DNA from 2 places in the Lysinibacillus sp. FSL M8-0355 genome. Region 2 is predicted to be linked to the other one. Evidence: predicted binding sites of a transcription regulator. Region 2 holds the regulator's gene; the other holds the start of a gene.
The links. The regulator LexA, encoded in region 2, represses DNA repair genes until DNA is damaged. The targets are predictions, from matches to a motif close to CGAACATATGTTCG.

Region 1 (7,707 bases), 530 kb from region 2:
CAAGAAGCTGCATTTTTGTTCTTTCTGGATATGATAATAAACGGTCTACCATCTGCTCAATCGTTTGGGAAGTGATTTCTATGCCATGATTTGGACAGATCGGTTTACCAATGCGTGCATAAAGTAATCGTAAGTAATCATAGATTTCCGTTACCGTACCAACCGTAGAACGTGGATTACGACTCGTTGTTTTTTGGTCAATGGAAATAGCAGGCGATAATCCTTCTATTGCATCGACATCTGGCTTATCCATTTGTCCTAAAAATTGACGGGCATAGGCAGAAAGGGACTCAACATAACGACGTTGGCCCTCCGCATAAATTGTGTCAAATGCTAGAGAAGATTTTCCTGAGCCTGATAAACCTGTTAATACGACTAATTGGTCACGTGGAATTGTGACATTGATATTTTTTAAATTATGAGCACGTGCACCTTGCACGACAATTTCAGTATTTTTCACAAGTCATTCACCCTTCTACCTTCAATTCAAATATTGTATCTCGCAACTCAGCCGCACGTTCAAAATCAAGCGCTTTTGCTGCTTCCTTCATTTCGACCTCTAAGGAAGCCAAAAGCTGTTCTCTTTCCGCCTTTGTCAGCTTTTTGCCTTTCGTAGCCTTTGTCACATAGGATTCTTCTTCTTCTGCCACTTGTGTCGCACGAATTACATCTGGGATTTTCTTGATAATGGTTTGAGGCGTTATGCCATGCTCCTCGTTGTAAGCCATTTGCAATGCACGACGACGTTGTGTTTCATCAATTGCCTTTTTCATCGAATCTGTTACATGGTCCGCATACATAATGACATGACCATTTGCATTACGTGCAGCACGACCAATCGTTTGAATTAATGAACGTTCTGAACGTAAAAATCCTTCTTTATCAGCATCAAGAATCGCTACAAGTGACACCTCAGGAATATCGAGCCCTTCACGCAAGAGATTAATACCGATGAGTACATCGTACGTTCCTTTACGTAGCTCACGAATAATCTCAATACGTTCTAGCGTTTTAATTTCGGAATGTAGGTACTCGACCTTTAAGCCCATTTCTTTCAAGTAAGCCGTTAAATCTTCTGACATTTTCTTCGTTAATGTTGTCACTAAAACCCGTTCATTTTGGGCAATTCGATCTCGAATTTCATCAATTAAATTATCGATTTGCCCTTCAATAGGTCGCACTTCAATTAACGGATCCAATAATCCAGTAGGTCGAATAATTTGCTCAACCATTTCCGGCGTATGCTCCAGCTCATAAGGGCCTGGTGTGGCTGATACATAAATGGCCTGATGCACTCGGTTTTCGTATTCTTCAAAACGTAGTGGACGGTTATCAAGTGCTGATGGCAAACGGAAACCATGTTCTACGAGTACACCTTTACGAGCTTGGTCACCATTGTACATACCACGAACCTGAGGAAGTGTTACGTGACTTTCATCTACTACAAGCAAAAAGTCATCTGGAAAGTAATCTAGCAATGTATATGGAGTGGCACCTGCTCCACGCAATGTTAAATGGCGTGAATAGTTTTCAATCCCTGAGCAAAAGCCCATTTCACGCATCATTTCTAAATCATAACGTGTCCGTTGCTCTAGGCGCTGTGCCTCTAGTAATTTATCCTCTGCACGTAGCAACGCAAGACGTTCCTCTAATTCTTTTTCAATGTTTTCAATCGCTTTTCGCATTTTCTCTTCTCGTGTAACGAAGTGGGATGCCGGGAATATAGCAACATGCTCTCGATCCGATAAAATTTCTCCAGTTAAGGCATCCACCTCTCGAATACGATCGATTTCATCACCGAAAAACTCCACCCGAATACAATGCTCGTCACGTGAGGCTGGGAAAATTTCCACTACATCTCCACGTACCCGAAATGTTCCCCGAGTAAAACTGACATCATTACGCTCGTATTGAACATCTACAAGTTTGCGCAGTAGCTGATTACGTTCAATTTCCATACCTGTGCGAATTGATACAACCATTTCTCGATATTCTTCAGGAGAACCTAAACCATAAATACAGGACACAGATGCAATAATGATGACATCATCACGCTCAAATAATGCAGAAGTAGCAGAGTGACGCAGCTTATCAATTTCATCGTTAATGCTGGAATCTTTTTCTATATAGGTATCTGTCTGCGGTACATAGGCTTCTGGTTGGTAGTAATCATAGTAGCTGACAAAATATTCAACAGCGTTATTCGGGAAGAACTCTTTAAACTCACTATATAACTGGCCAGCTAGTGTTTTATTATGTGCCATAATGAGTGTTGGTTTTTTAATTTGCTGGATGACATTAGAAATGGTAAACGTTTTACCTGTTCCCGTAGCACCAAGTAATGTTTGATGACGCTTGCCCGCTTTCACACCCTCCACTAATTCCGCAATTGCCTGTGGCTGATCCCCGTTAGGCTGATATGGCGCTTGTAAATCAAATGTTTGCACACATGTCCCCGTCCTTTCCTTCCAATTTGTACATATATTTTAGCATAGCAATATTAAAATTTCGAACATTTAACGAACGAATGTTTGTAAAAAATTTTTTATCCCTAAAATTTAAATGAATAACCGTGAAGCGAAGAATACTTATTACTCTCATAATAGCCGCTTCAACACGTTTTCAAGCTTAATCTATTCAATAGATTTCGATTCTTGAGTAGAAGTCATAATATTTTCGGTAGAGGGCTTCTGCTTTTGTGAGCGGGGTAACAGATTTTTGGCGTGGGTTGCATTCTTTTATGAGCTAGGGCTCTTGCTTTGAGAGCGGATTTACTCCTGAGCAACCCTCCCTCTTTTATAAGCGAAGACTCTCACTTTTTGAACGAGCAGCCCTCCTTCAATCAAAAAAATCCCGCTCTCCAATAGACATGGAGAGCGGGTTCGTTAGTATGATTCATCCTCTGTTTGCTGCAAGGAATGTAGTTCAGCTGCGTATTGGTAAAATGCGTTTTCATCTTTTTCATCGAGTACTCTGTCTATCAGAACCATGAGCTGCTCTTGACGATGCATACGCTGGATACGATTTAAAAATAAATCTAAATAAATCTCGTTTAATAATTTCTCTGCCTCATCAACTTTTTTCGACTGACCCACGGCTTTTAGAAAATCTGTGTACGAATAATATTTATCCAACGATCTCACCTCGATCCTTTTCTAAATTATATGAAAATTGAAATTAAATTGCAATGCTTACGAATTGAAAATAACTTGGATTAGCTATTAATCTCGTGACATTTGCAGTGAATTCTCTAAGCATTTCATTCTTTTCTGAAGGGTTTTCAGCTACTTTGTCTATTTTTTGAAACTCTCATTTTGTTCTACACTACCGTTATCAACAGAAAAAGGAGGCTCTCTCTATATGACTAGCAATTTTGTCAATAGCTACTTAATTTCATTCAACACTTACTTGCTTCAACCTATTCAGCACAACTCCAAGGTTTTCACTCATGTTATCGATAAGCACAATGAGCTGATCGTCACGCGTAAACCGATGCATGTGCTTCGAAAATCTTGTATCTCATTAGGTTCAACCTATGAAGCTGCCAAACTATCGGCTAAACGTTTCTTTGGCAATCAACATAAGCTACCAATCGTCGTGGCCTTTGACTACGGCTATCCCTGTATTTTTCTACCAACTTATTCCCCGAACTCCATTCATAATATATGGATTGGACTTCACGCGATTATCAATATTACACCAAGTCAGACTGGGTGTGTTGTCACATTAAAAAATGGTAAAACAATTGAACTACCTATTCAATATGCCTCGATTAGTAAACAGTTTTTGAATGCATCAATGCTCTATAAATATTACATGAACGAGCGCAAGCAGCTTAGCCAAGATGCGCCATATCACCCTCCCTTTTAACTAGAAAATCCCCCAAGAACACCTCTTGGGGGATTTGTGTATTAGCCAATTTTCGAGCGTAAATAGGCATTAATAAACGGATCTAAATCGCCGTCCATCACTGCACCAACATTACCTGTTTCTTCATTCGTACGGTGATCCTTCACCATAGAGTATGGGTGAAATACATACGAACGAATTTGTGAGCCCCAGCCGATTTCCTTTTGCTCACCACGTATTTCATCTAGTTGCGCTTGCTGCTTATCTAACTCTAATTGATATAATTTCCCTTTTAGCATCGTCATCGCTTTTTCACGGTTTTTAATCTGTGAACGCTCTGCTTGACACTGTACAACAGTACCAGTCGGAATATGTGTAATACGAACTGCTGAATCTGTCGTATTAATATGCTGACCACCCGCACCTGTAGCACGATACGTATCAATTTTTAAATCCTCTGTGCGAATTTCGATTTCAATATTTTCGTCGAATTCTGGCATAACATCACAAGAAACAAATGATGTATGACGACGGCCAGACGAATCGAATGGTGAGATACGCACTAGACGATGCACGCCTTTTTCAGCCTGTAAATAACCGAAAGCATTGTGACCTTTAATCGACAATGTTACCGATTTAATCCCTGCTTCATCACCAGGAAGATAGTCCACAGTCTCCACTTTAAATCCACGTTTCTCCGCCCATCTTGTATACATACGTAACAGCATAGAACCCCAGTCCTGAGATTCCGTTCCACCAGCACCAGGGTGTAGCTCTAAAATGGCATTGTTTTGATCATATGGACCACTTAACAGCAATTGCAGCTCAAAATCTCCCATTTTTTGCTGGAATTCTGCTAGCTCTTTGCCTAGTTCTTCCTGTAACTCTTCATCTGGCTCTTCCTGTAAAAGCTCCAGTGTCATATCTAAATTTTCATGGGTTTCCACTAAATCTTTATATTCATTGACGATTGCTTTTAAGCCATTGCCTTCATTGATGGTCACCTGTGCCCCTTGCTGATCATCCCAAAAGCCAGGCTCTAGCATCATTTCATCTAGCTCCTGAATGCGTGCCTCTTTGTTTTCTAAGTCAAAGAGACCCCCTGAAGTCCGCCAGTTTTTTGGCTGTAGTGTCTAACACATTGCGTACATCTGCTAATTCAATCATTGTTAAATCCTCCGAACGTTAGTAATGGAGCTAACATTGCACTCACAAAGCTCCGTATCTTTTCATTATAACGTTTTTACAAAGGAAAACATACTATCTAGCAGTTGTTTTCTCGGAGTAATCAATGATCCTGTGTCTCGTCCTCTAGCATATTAAGAGCGAGACGCTGAAAAACCTTTACACGGTCATACTGAACAAGCAAATGCTTTGTTCGTTTTTCTAACCTATATTTTAATAAATAGGCTCTCTGAATACGATATTCTAACGCTTTAACACTGACATCCACTACCAGTTCTTTGCCATTCGTAAAAGTTATTTTTGCTCTCTTTTTATCCACAGCGATATATTCATCAATATGATGAACGGCGAACCAGATACATTCAGGTTGTAGAGGAGACTTACTTGGAAACCATAAAATATTACATCGTTCATCCACTACAATTGGATTTTTATTAAGCTTTCCTAAAATCATTTTCGAGCCATCAAATGCCCCTCTTAAACTCGAACCAAAATAACGAAGGTTATAGTCCATTAACTTCGTTGGTGCTAATTTCGATAGATATTCATTATTTTTCTCAATTACCCGCGTACATAAATTTCCAAAGGAATCATACACAGGCATATACATCATCGTTTCACTATTCATAATATCTTTTTTATGCACCTATAGTCCTCCTTTATACACTTTATGTTTTTTCAATTAAAATAAAAAGGGATATACCAATATTCGTACATTCCAGATGTTTGTGACTCGTAAAATTGCTTTATTATCATGCATAGCACCCCTTCCCTTTCTAGGTCTAAGTCTTCATAGCACCTTCTTATTTAGGATAATAACGGGAGCTTCCCTGAACTAAAATCCTAATATTACAGCTATTGTATACCCATATTTTTCAATTGTCTATAAATTCTGACTTTTATTCCTAAATTTCTTCCTAAAACAGTATAATGTCAAAAGAAAAAAACCATTTCAACATGTAGTTAAAATGATTTTTTTCACTAATATATTATTGACCTGCACCATGACAGTTTTTAAATTTCTTGCCGCTTCCACATGGGCATAAATCATTACGACCAATATTTTCAGACTTACGCACAGGTTGCTTTTTCGGAGCTGAGCCGCCTTCTTCCTTCGGATTAACCGCTTGGCCCTTCGCCACCTCTTCACGCTCAAGATTACTGCGAATTTCTGCCTTCATTGCATATTTCGCAACATCCTCACGAATAGACGCAACCATATCCTCAAACATAGCAAAGCCTTCTTGTTGATATTCTCGAAGTGGATCATTTTGTCCATATGCACGTAGATGGATACCTTGACGAAGTTGGTCCATCGCATCGATATGATCAATCCATTTCGTATCAATAGAACGTAATAAAATTACCTTTTCAAACTCACGCATACGCTCTGGTGTCAGTTCTGCCTCTTTTTCATCATAACGAGCATGAACAGCATCCGAAACCAACTGATTAATGTCTTCAGCAGACTTGCCTTGGAAATCCGCTACTTTAAGCTGACCCTCTTCTAACAGATTAGCCGCTACAAAATCTTCAATTGCTTTTAAGTTCCAATCTTTCTGCTCACCCTGAGTATACAGACCAACAACATTATCGATTGTCTCTTGAATCATAGACTCTACGAGTACACGCATATTCTCTGTTTCCAATACATCATAACGCTCTTTATAAATAATCTCACGTTGCTGACGTAGCACATCGTCATATTGTAATAAACGTTTACGTGCGTCAAAGTTATTACCTTCGACACGTTTCTGCGCTGATTCTACAGCTCTCGACACAACCTTTGATTGCAATGGCTGAGAATCATCCATGCCTAAGCGCATCATCATCGACTTCATATTATCAGAGCCAAAACGACGCATTAAATCATCTTCTAGGGATAGATAGAACTGCGTAACCCCTGGATTCCCTTGACGACCAGAACGTCCACGAAGCTGGTTATCGATACGACGTGATTCATGTCGCTCTGTCCCGATGACCGCTAAACCACCAATTTCTAGTACACCTTCACCTGGTTTAATATCTGTACCACGACCCGCCATGTTTGTCGCAATCGTTACTGCGCCCTTAGTACCGGCATTTGCAATAATTTCTGCCTCGCGTTCATGGTTTTTCGCATTCAAGACATTATGAGGAATTTTATGTTTATCAAGTAACTGCGAAATAATTTCAGATGTTTCAATCGCAACTGTACCAACAAGCACAGGTTGTCCTGCCTTATGACGCTCAGCAATATCGGCCGCCACCGCTTTATATTTTCCTTCCATCGAAGCAAAAATTAAATCTGGACGGTCATCACGAGCTATTGGTTTATTCGTTGGAATCGCAATAACGCTCATGTTGTAAATATTTCGGAACTCTTCTTCCTCTGTTTTCGCTGTACCTGTCATACCCGCAAGCTTTTGGTACATACGGAAATAGTTTTGGAACGTAATGGTAGCCATTGTCATTGATTCATTTTGAATGTCAACGCCCTCTTTAGCTTCAATTGCTTGGTGAAGTCCATCAGAATATCGACGGCCCTTCATTAAACGGCCCGTAAAGCCGTCAACAATTACAATTTCGCCCTCTTGGACAACATAGTCAACATCATTATGCATACTCACATGTGCCTTTAACGATTGGTTAATGGCATGATTTAAGCGTACATGTGTTAAATCAAACAAATTG
Region 2 (7,707 bases):
ATTTACTATTTATATTTTTTACAGCTAAAAGTGATTTGTCACGTTTATCTGCTGAGGAAAAGACATTAACGACACAGCTTGAACAATTACAGCAAGAGTTAGATGTAAGACAAAGTGTTGATCAGGGATCATTGGAGGAATCTGTTGCCTATATTCAAGGTGTTTCTTATCCTGTAACCCCATTAATTGATGAAACGAAAACTTTACTACCAACTCAAACATACTTGCGTAGCTACGTTTTTGGGGAAAATACAGTTACTATTGAAGTGGATTTTGAAACGATGACCGATATATCGAAATATGTAGAGCGACTTTTAATGAGTAGTTTTTTTACAGACGCACAAATTAATACAGTGTCAAACTTCGATATAGAGCTTGGCGAACAGAAGGAATTAACGCCTGAACAAAAATTTAAAGAAGTACCACGTTATTCAGTGTCCATTACGGCGACAATCGACTTTATGTATTTAGCTGGAGGACGACGCTCATGAATAAATTAACGAGTAGTAAAAATTCATCTATTATCTTGTTATTGACTTTAATCGTTTCTATTTTATTTGCGCTTTATTATTATTTATTATTACCAAGATTAAATGAAGTAGAAGCAAAAGAGAGTCATGTATCACAACTCCAGCAAGAGATTTCTAGTGTAAAAGAAAAATTAGCTCAATTAGACAAGGAGCAGGGTCAGCCGACTATCAATGTTTTAGCGTTAAGACAGAAGCTACCTACAACAAGAGCTGTTGAAAAGATCATACTAGATTTAGCTGAGATTGAGGAAGTGACAGGAACACGCATAAAGTCATTAACAGTTCAAAATGATGATGCGGCTGTTTCGCAATCAGATGTATCGCAAGACCTTAATCTGTTGGAGCAAGCTGAAGAAGAGGTTAATGGTGAGCAGGATAACAAGATTACGAGTTCACCGATTTCATCTATTTCAAAGGATTCCTTACCATCGAATTTAAAGTTGATTACTTTTATATTAGAGGTTGGGGCGCTTGATTTTAATTCTCTAGAGAGCTTTTTACAGGAAATTGAACAATTACAGCGTGTGATGAAAACTGATACAATCGAATTCAAATTGCCTGGAGAGCAGGATCAATTAGAAAAAGATACGGATCTTACTTTACAAGCTACCGTCCAGGTGACGACGTTCTATTACGAAGGAGAGTAATAATTGCATTGATAGGCGTTCCATACTGCATCTGTATGGGCGCCTATTAGTTTAGGAGGACAGAAAATTGGAAATGGCTTATACAATCTTTCTATTTTTATTTGGGCTTGTCTTTGGCTCTTTTTATAATGTGGTGGGCTTACGTGTGCCACAGAAGGAGTCGATTGTACAACCTCCTTCACATTGTACTAAATGTCAAAGGCAACTGACGGCGCTTGATTTAGTGCCAGTTTTATCTTATGTGTTTTTTGGGGGGAAATGTCGGAGCTGTGGTAATAAAATAGCTTGGATTTATCCAGTAATGGAATTATTAACAGGATTATTGTTTGCCTTTGCATATTGGCAGCTTGGTTGGAGCATAGAGTTTATAGTAGCCCTATTTTTTATTTCATTATTAGTCATCATTGTTGTTTCTGATATAGCCTATATGCTGATTCCGAATAAGGTGCTTTTATTCTTTTTACCCTTCCTTATTATTGGACGAGTATTGTCGCCATTAACACCCTGGTGGGACTGTGCTGTAGGTGCAGTCGTTGGTTTCGGCATATTATATAGTATTGCTGTGATATCAAACGGGGGCATGGGTGGAGGCGATATTAAATTATTCTTTTTAATTGGACTTGTTCTTGGTACAATGCATACACTGTTAACATTATTTATAGCTGCAGTTATCGGCATGATTGTCGGGCTTGTCGTGTTAACGAAGAACAAGCAGGGGAGAAAAACACCTATTCCTTTTGGACCTTCTATTGCATTAGCCGCTATCATTGTCTATTTTTATGGGGATTCATTAATCGATTGGTATTTAGGTTTTTGGTAATTGTTCAATCTTCAAGCATATGGAGGGAAGCAAGTGAAACCGATTATTGGCATTACAGCCTTTGTGGAAGATGATTTATCCTCTCGATTAAATGCTGCTTACAGTAAAAGTATCATTGATGCAGGTGGGATTCCGCTTATTATTCCACTTGGCGTAGAGGAGGATGCCACACAAATTCTATCCCTTACAGATGGTTTATTGTTATCTGGAGGCTATGACGTGCATCCATTTCTGTATGGGGCAGAGCCTGCACCAAAACTAGGGAAAATTCATCCAGCAAGAGATACGGTAGAGTTAGCATTAATTGAAGCGGCATTCACACGAAAGATGCCTATTTTGGGTATTTGCCGAGGCATTCAAATACTAAATGTAGCACTAGGTGGTACTTTATTTCAGGATATTGATAGTGACCATTTTAGTACTAAGCTGCTCAAGCATGTACAGCAATCTGCTCGAGCTGTAGCTACTCATTATGTACAAATTATGGAGGAGAATTTATTAGCGACCATTTTACAACAAGAGAAAATAGCGGTAAATTCATTTCATCATCAGGCAGTTAATGTATTAGCAGAGAAATTAAAAGTAGCAGCAAAATCGAGTGATGGCATTATCGAAGCAGTTGTTCATGAAGAGTTGCCATTTTGCTTGGCTGTTCAGTGGCATCCCGAGGAACTAGCTATAGCAGGAGATGAGCCTGCACAAAAATTATTTTCAGCCTTTGTTGAAGCTAGCTTAAAATTCAAAAAGGAAGCGTAGCAGGGGGACTGTACAAAGAATCCAACCATATATGGATTCTTTTTTTGCGTAAAAAAGAGGATACATGCTCTTAGAAGGAACACATAATCCTCAAAACCTACTTTAAATGATTAATGTACACGACGATATAGTCCTACAACTTGTCCTAAAATAGAAACTTGATCGACGATAATAGGCTCCATAGATGAGTTTTCAGGCTGTAAACGGAAATGATTTTTTTCCTTGAAGAAACGTTTGACCGTTGCTTCATCCTCTGCTGTCATGGCTACAACAATATCTCCGTTATTAGCTGTTGCCTTTTGCTTCACAATAACTAAATCGCCGTCTAAAATTCCTGCTTCAATCATAGATTCCCCCATAATCTCTAGCATGAATAACTGATCCTCGCTTGTGCCATACGTATCTGGTAATGGGAAATATTCTTCAATGTTTTCAATAGCAGTAATTGGGGAACCAGCAGTTACCTTCCCCACAAGTGGTACATGAATGACTTGCTGCTTTTGAATAGACTCTTCAGGCTCTAAAATTTCAATTGCACGTGGCTTTGTTGGATCTCGACGAATAAAGCCCTTTTGTTCTAATCGAGCTAAATGACCATGAACAGTTGAACTTGAAGCAAGTCCGACTGCTTCCCCGATTTCACGTACTGATGGTGGATATCCCTTAGCTCGTACCTCTTCTTTAATAAAAGCCAAAATGTCCTCTTGTCTTTTCGAAACTTTTTTCATGAGTGCTCACCTCTTTTTTCTAATATCATTCTTCTTATTTGATAGTATAACAGAATGCGAACATGTATGCAAACATAGGTTCGAAAAGTGTTTGACAAAAACGTTTGTTCGCTTTATTATGAGAACATACATTCCGAACAAACATTCTAAAAAAGGGGTTGTAACTATGACATGGTTAAAGAAAAATACACATATCTCCATTTTATTAGGAGCTTGTCTATTATTTGCAGGATACCTTTACATCACTGATCCAGGAGATGTTAACTACGCAGAAATTCAAATTGAACATGGGGATAGCTTGTGGTCGTTAGCAGAGCAATACCGTGGTAAGATGAGTACAGATGATTGGATTAAGCTGGTCAAAACAGAAAATGAATTAGCAGATATTAAAATTGTGGCAGGAAAGTCTCTAGTTATTCCTGTATTGGGTGATCAAGCCAATCCCATCCATACTATCGAAATTGCGAGAACTGAACAATGATGAATAAACAAATGTCGGCTGTTGTCTATTGCCGTGTAAGTACTGAAAAAGAAACACAAAGCTCCTCATTAGAGCGCCAACAGGAAGAGTTGCTGCGCTACGCTAGAGAGCAAGGCTATGAGGTAAAGGGTGTATTTAAGGATAAGCATAGCGGCTATGATGTGGAACGCGATGGCTTGCTTGAAATGCTTGATTTCATTAAAGAAAAGGGAATTAATGCCCTTTTTGTACAAGATGAAACACGATTAGGACGTGGGAACGCAAGGATGGCTGTGTTGCATTTATTGCAAAAATCAGCAACAGATGTTTTTTCCATGCGCGATGCAGGACCCGTTCAACTAAATGAAATGGACACGATGCTGCTTGAGATTTTAGCAATCGTGGAGGAGTATCAACGAAGAATCCATAATGCTAAAATACGTCGAGGCATGCGACGCGCTGTAGAAAATGGCTATCGTCCTGAAAATAATTTATCGAACCGAGGGAATCCCTATGGGCAGGAGCGAAAGGATCTACCTGTAGATGAAATTGTCAAGCTACGCAAACGTGGATTTACCTTTGAGGAAATTTCGATCACGCTTCGAGGGTTGGGCTTTGAAGTAAGTAAAGCGACTGTTCATCGTCGCTTCCAAGAACATCAAGAAAGATTAGCAGGCAAATAATATCGCCTGCTAATCTTTTTTATTCACAGTAAAAAATGCTATTGATAGGAAGCCAAACTGTCGATGATGATGTTAGTAGGTAGTTGAAAAGGATACTCTTTATTTATTCGATCATAAAACATTATGCCATTTAAATGATCGATTTCATGTTGGACAACGATCGCCCCATAGCCCTGAAACGGCAGGATGAATTCTTGACCATCAATGTCATATGCTCTGACCTTAATACGCTCGTATCTTGGCACAAAACCATGGACAGGTCGATTAACCGACAGGCAGCCTTCTCCATCAGGTAAATAAATCATATTGAGGGAATGACTTATGATTTTGGGATTGATAAACACCATTTCATTATGATCAAATAGTACAGCAAACATTCGTTTGTCTACACCTATTTGATTTGCAGACAACCCAGTTCCAGGGCGAAGCTTATATTTTTTTGCTAGCGTTGGATCTTGGCTGTTTTTGAGATATTGCAGCATAGCTAATAAAGTATTTCGATCCTCTTGGTTTAAGGGTGTCGTCACTTCTTCGGTTTGTTTTCGTAATAATACCGAGTCTTCTTTCACAAAATCTTTCATGGTAATGATCGAATCAGGAAGAAATTTAGTCATACATAAACACCTCATCAATACGGCTATTGAGGACTTTAGCCATCTTCAAAGCTAATGGCTCGTACTTATCATTTTCAATACAATTAATTGTCTGTCTAACAACACCGCATTCTTTCGTAAGTATAGCTTTGGTTATCCCTAATTTGTTTCTCACCATTTTGATCATACTCCTCAGGTGTATCCCTCCGTTTTGTCCGAAGTGTTAGCCATTTATTTTATACTCTTTTTACTGAATGACCAAATGTTGAAAAACAAAACAGTCAATTGAAAGGTAGAAATGGATTTCCGTTGCAGGCTACTTGCTTTCCTGTGGGCGAGCGCCGAGCCGCTTCCTCCGCTGTCGCTCCGTGCAGGGGCTCGTCTGTCTCGCTATCCCACGGGATTCAAGTAGCCTTCCACTCCAATCCATAAAAATGTTTCTTTTGAGCAAAGGCAAATAAAGTGAAAGTATTCACTACTCTTTCTGGAGGGGAGGGTGTCACGCATCACTTCTCCACATTGAAAATAAGAGCTTATTCCCTCTAAGAATACAAATAATGAGCGATTTTGATCGTGACGGCTCGTATGAAAGAGAAGGAAAAGGCACTTTTGCCAAATGGTTGATTGGAGTGGAGCCAGCGTCACTCCTAGGGGATTTAGCGTCACAGCTGAGACCCTGGAGCGAGCGGAAGTGAGTGAAGCGGCTCAGCGGACGTCCCCTGGAAAGGACGCTGGCGGAACGGAAATCAACCCCTCACCTTGCAAAGTTGCTTTTTTTGCCTTTGACATGATCTTTTTCAACAACATTTGGTCATTTTATAGAATTTTATGCCATTCTTCCTGCAAGATTGCGTAATAGTATTCATCCCACCAATTGTCACCATGCGGTATACATTTTTTAAAAAATCCTTCACGCCGCATACCGATCTTTTCCATCACTCGGTAAGAAGCTATATTTTCGGGTTGGCATGTTGCTATTATTCTATGAAGCTTCAATTTGGAAAATCCATAATCTAATAGGGCTTGAGCAGCTTCTGATGCATAGCCATGTTGCTGATAAGCAGGATTCAATACCCATCCAATTTCATAGGTATGTTCGCCAAAGCATCGATGAAAAACTAAATGACCAATAACTTCTGGTTGATCGCGTAAAGTAATGGCAAAATGCTTAGCTTGATCCGCGCTATTTTCTGTTATAAATTTTTGGACTTGTTCTTCCGTTAAAACTCCTTCAGGCATATAATGCATCACCGTTTCATCAGACATATAGCTATAAACAGCCTGCCAATCTTGGGCTTCAAATTTTCGGATAAGTAATCGCTGTGTTGTGATGTTCATTTAATTTCCTCCAATAAATATAAATTTTTTCCTTTTATTATTAGTTATACACGACTAACATCTGGAAGTCATGTAAATTATGGCTAAGAAGTGTTATTAAGGGTTGGTATAACTGCATTTTAAGGGAAAGCATGCTATACTTTGCATACTGAAGTCATTAAGCTAGGTATTGAAAGGTGTGTAACAATGTTATCAAAGGAAAAAATTAACCGAATTAATGAACTTTCTGCTAAGGCCAAAAGTGGTCAATTAACAGAAGCAGAGGCTAAGGAGCGAACAGCGCTTCGCAAGGAGTACTTAGATACGTTTAGAGCGACTATGCGAGATACGATTGAAAATGTAAAAGTGGTAGATGCAGAAGGTAATGATGTGACACCAGAGAAAGTAAGACAAGCTAAAAAAAATAAATTTCTAAATTAATGTGACACAATTCAATAAAGTATGTATGAAAACGCAATTAGTATAACAAAAGCATTGTTTTCTAAAGCAATGTTGACTAAACTGTAAAAGAACAATATAGGACGAGAAAGGATGTCACAATATAATGACTCAACACGCGGATCTTTTAGCAATTAATGCTATTCGAACTTTGTCAATCGACGCTATCGAAAAAGCAAATTCTGGTCACCCAGGTTTACCAATGGGGGCGGCGCCAATGGCTTATACGCTATGGACAAAACAATTACGCCATAATCCAGCAAATCCAAAATGGTATAACCGTGATCGTTTTGTACTATCAGCTGGTCATGGTTCTATGCTTCTGTACAGCTTACTTCATCTTGGAGGCTATGGTTTACCAATGGAAGAAATTCAAAACTTCCGCCAATGGGATTCATTAACACCAGGACATCCTGAATACGGTCATACAGTAGGTGTGGAGGCAACAACTGGTCCGCTTGGTCAAGGGATTGCTATGACAGTTGGTATGGCAATGGCTGAGCGTCATTTAGCGGCTACTTACAATAAACCTGGTCATGATATCGTTGACCACTACACATTTGCCCTTTGTGGTGATGGTGACTTAATGGAAGGTGTAGCAGCTGAAGCTATTTCATTGGCTGGTCACTTAAAACTTGAAAAATTAATCGTACTTTACGATTCTAATGATATTTCTTTAGACGGTGACTTAGAAAAGTCATTCTCAGAAAACGT

Region 1: the regulator LexA is predicted to act here: its motif matches at 2,521-2,534, upstream of uvrB (excinuclease ABC subunit UvrB).

What each region holds. Positions count from the first base shown of each region.
Region 1 is NZ_JBBPAI010000001.1:751,800-759,506, reverse strand. It holds gene uvrA (excinuclease ABC subunit UvrA) at 1-460, opposite strand, end outside; gene uvrB (excinuclease ABC subunit UvrB) at 468-2,447, opposite strand; gene MKY46_RS03545 (IDEAL domain-containing protein) at 2,886-3,134, opposite strand; gene MKY46_RS03540 (competence protein ComK) at 3,361-3,870, shown strand; one part of gene prfB (peptide chain release factor 2) at 3,912-4,940, opposite strand; one part of gene prfB (peptide chain release factor 2) at 4,942-5,016, opposite strand; gene MKY46_RS03530 (competence protein ComK) at 5,138-5,680, opposite strand; gene secA (preprotein translocase subunit SecA) at 6,024-7,707, opposite strand, start outside.
Region 2 is NZ_JBBPAI010000001.1:1,286,169-1,293,875, forward strand. It holds gene MKY46_RS06060 (PilN domain-containing protein) at 1-491, shown strand, start outside; gene MKY46_RS06065 (hypothetical protein) at 488-1,177, shown strand; gene MKY46_RS06070 (prepilin peptidase) at 1,245-1,997, shown strand; gene MKY46_RS06075 (gamma-glutamyl-gamma-aminobutyrate hydrolase family protein) at 2,031-2,753, shown strand; gene lexA (transcriptional repressor LexA) at 2,864-3,481, opposite strand; gene yneA (cell division suppressor protein YneA) at 3,648-3,962, shown strand; gene MKY46_RS06090 (YneB family resolvase-like protein) at 3,959-4,624, shown strand; gene def (peptide deformylase) at 4,663-5,238, opposite strand; gene MKY46_RS06100 (GNAT family N-acetyltransferase) at 6,034-6,555, opposite strand; gene MKY46_RS06105 (DUF896 domain-containing protein) at 6,742-6,975, shown strand; gene tkt (transketolase) at 7,100-7,707, shown strand, end outside.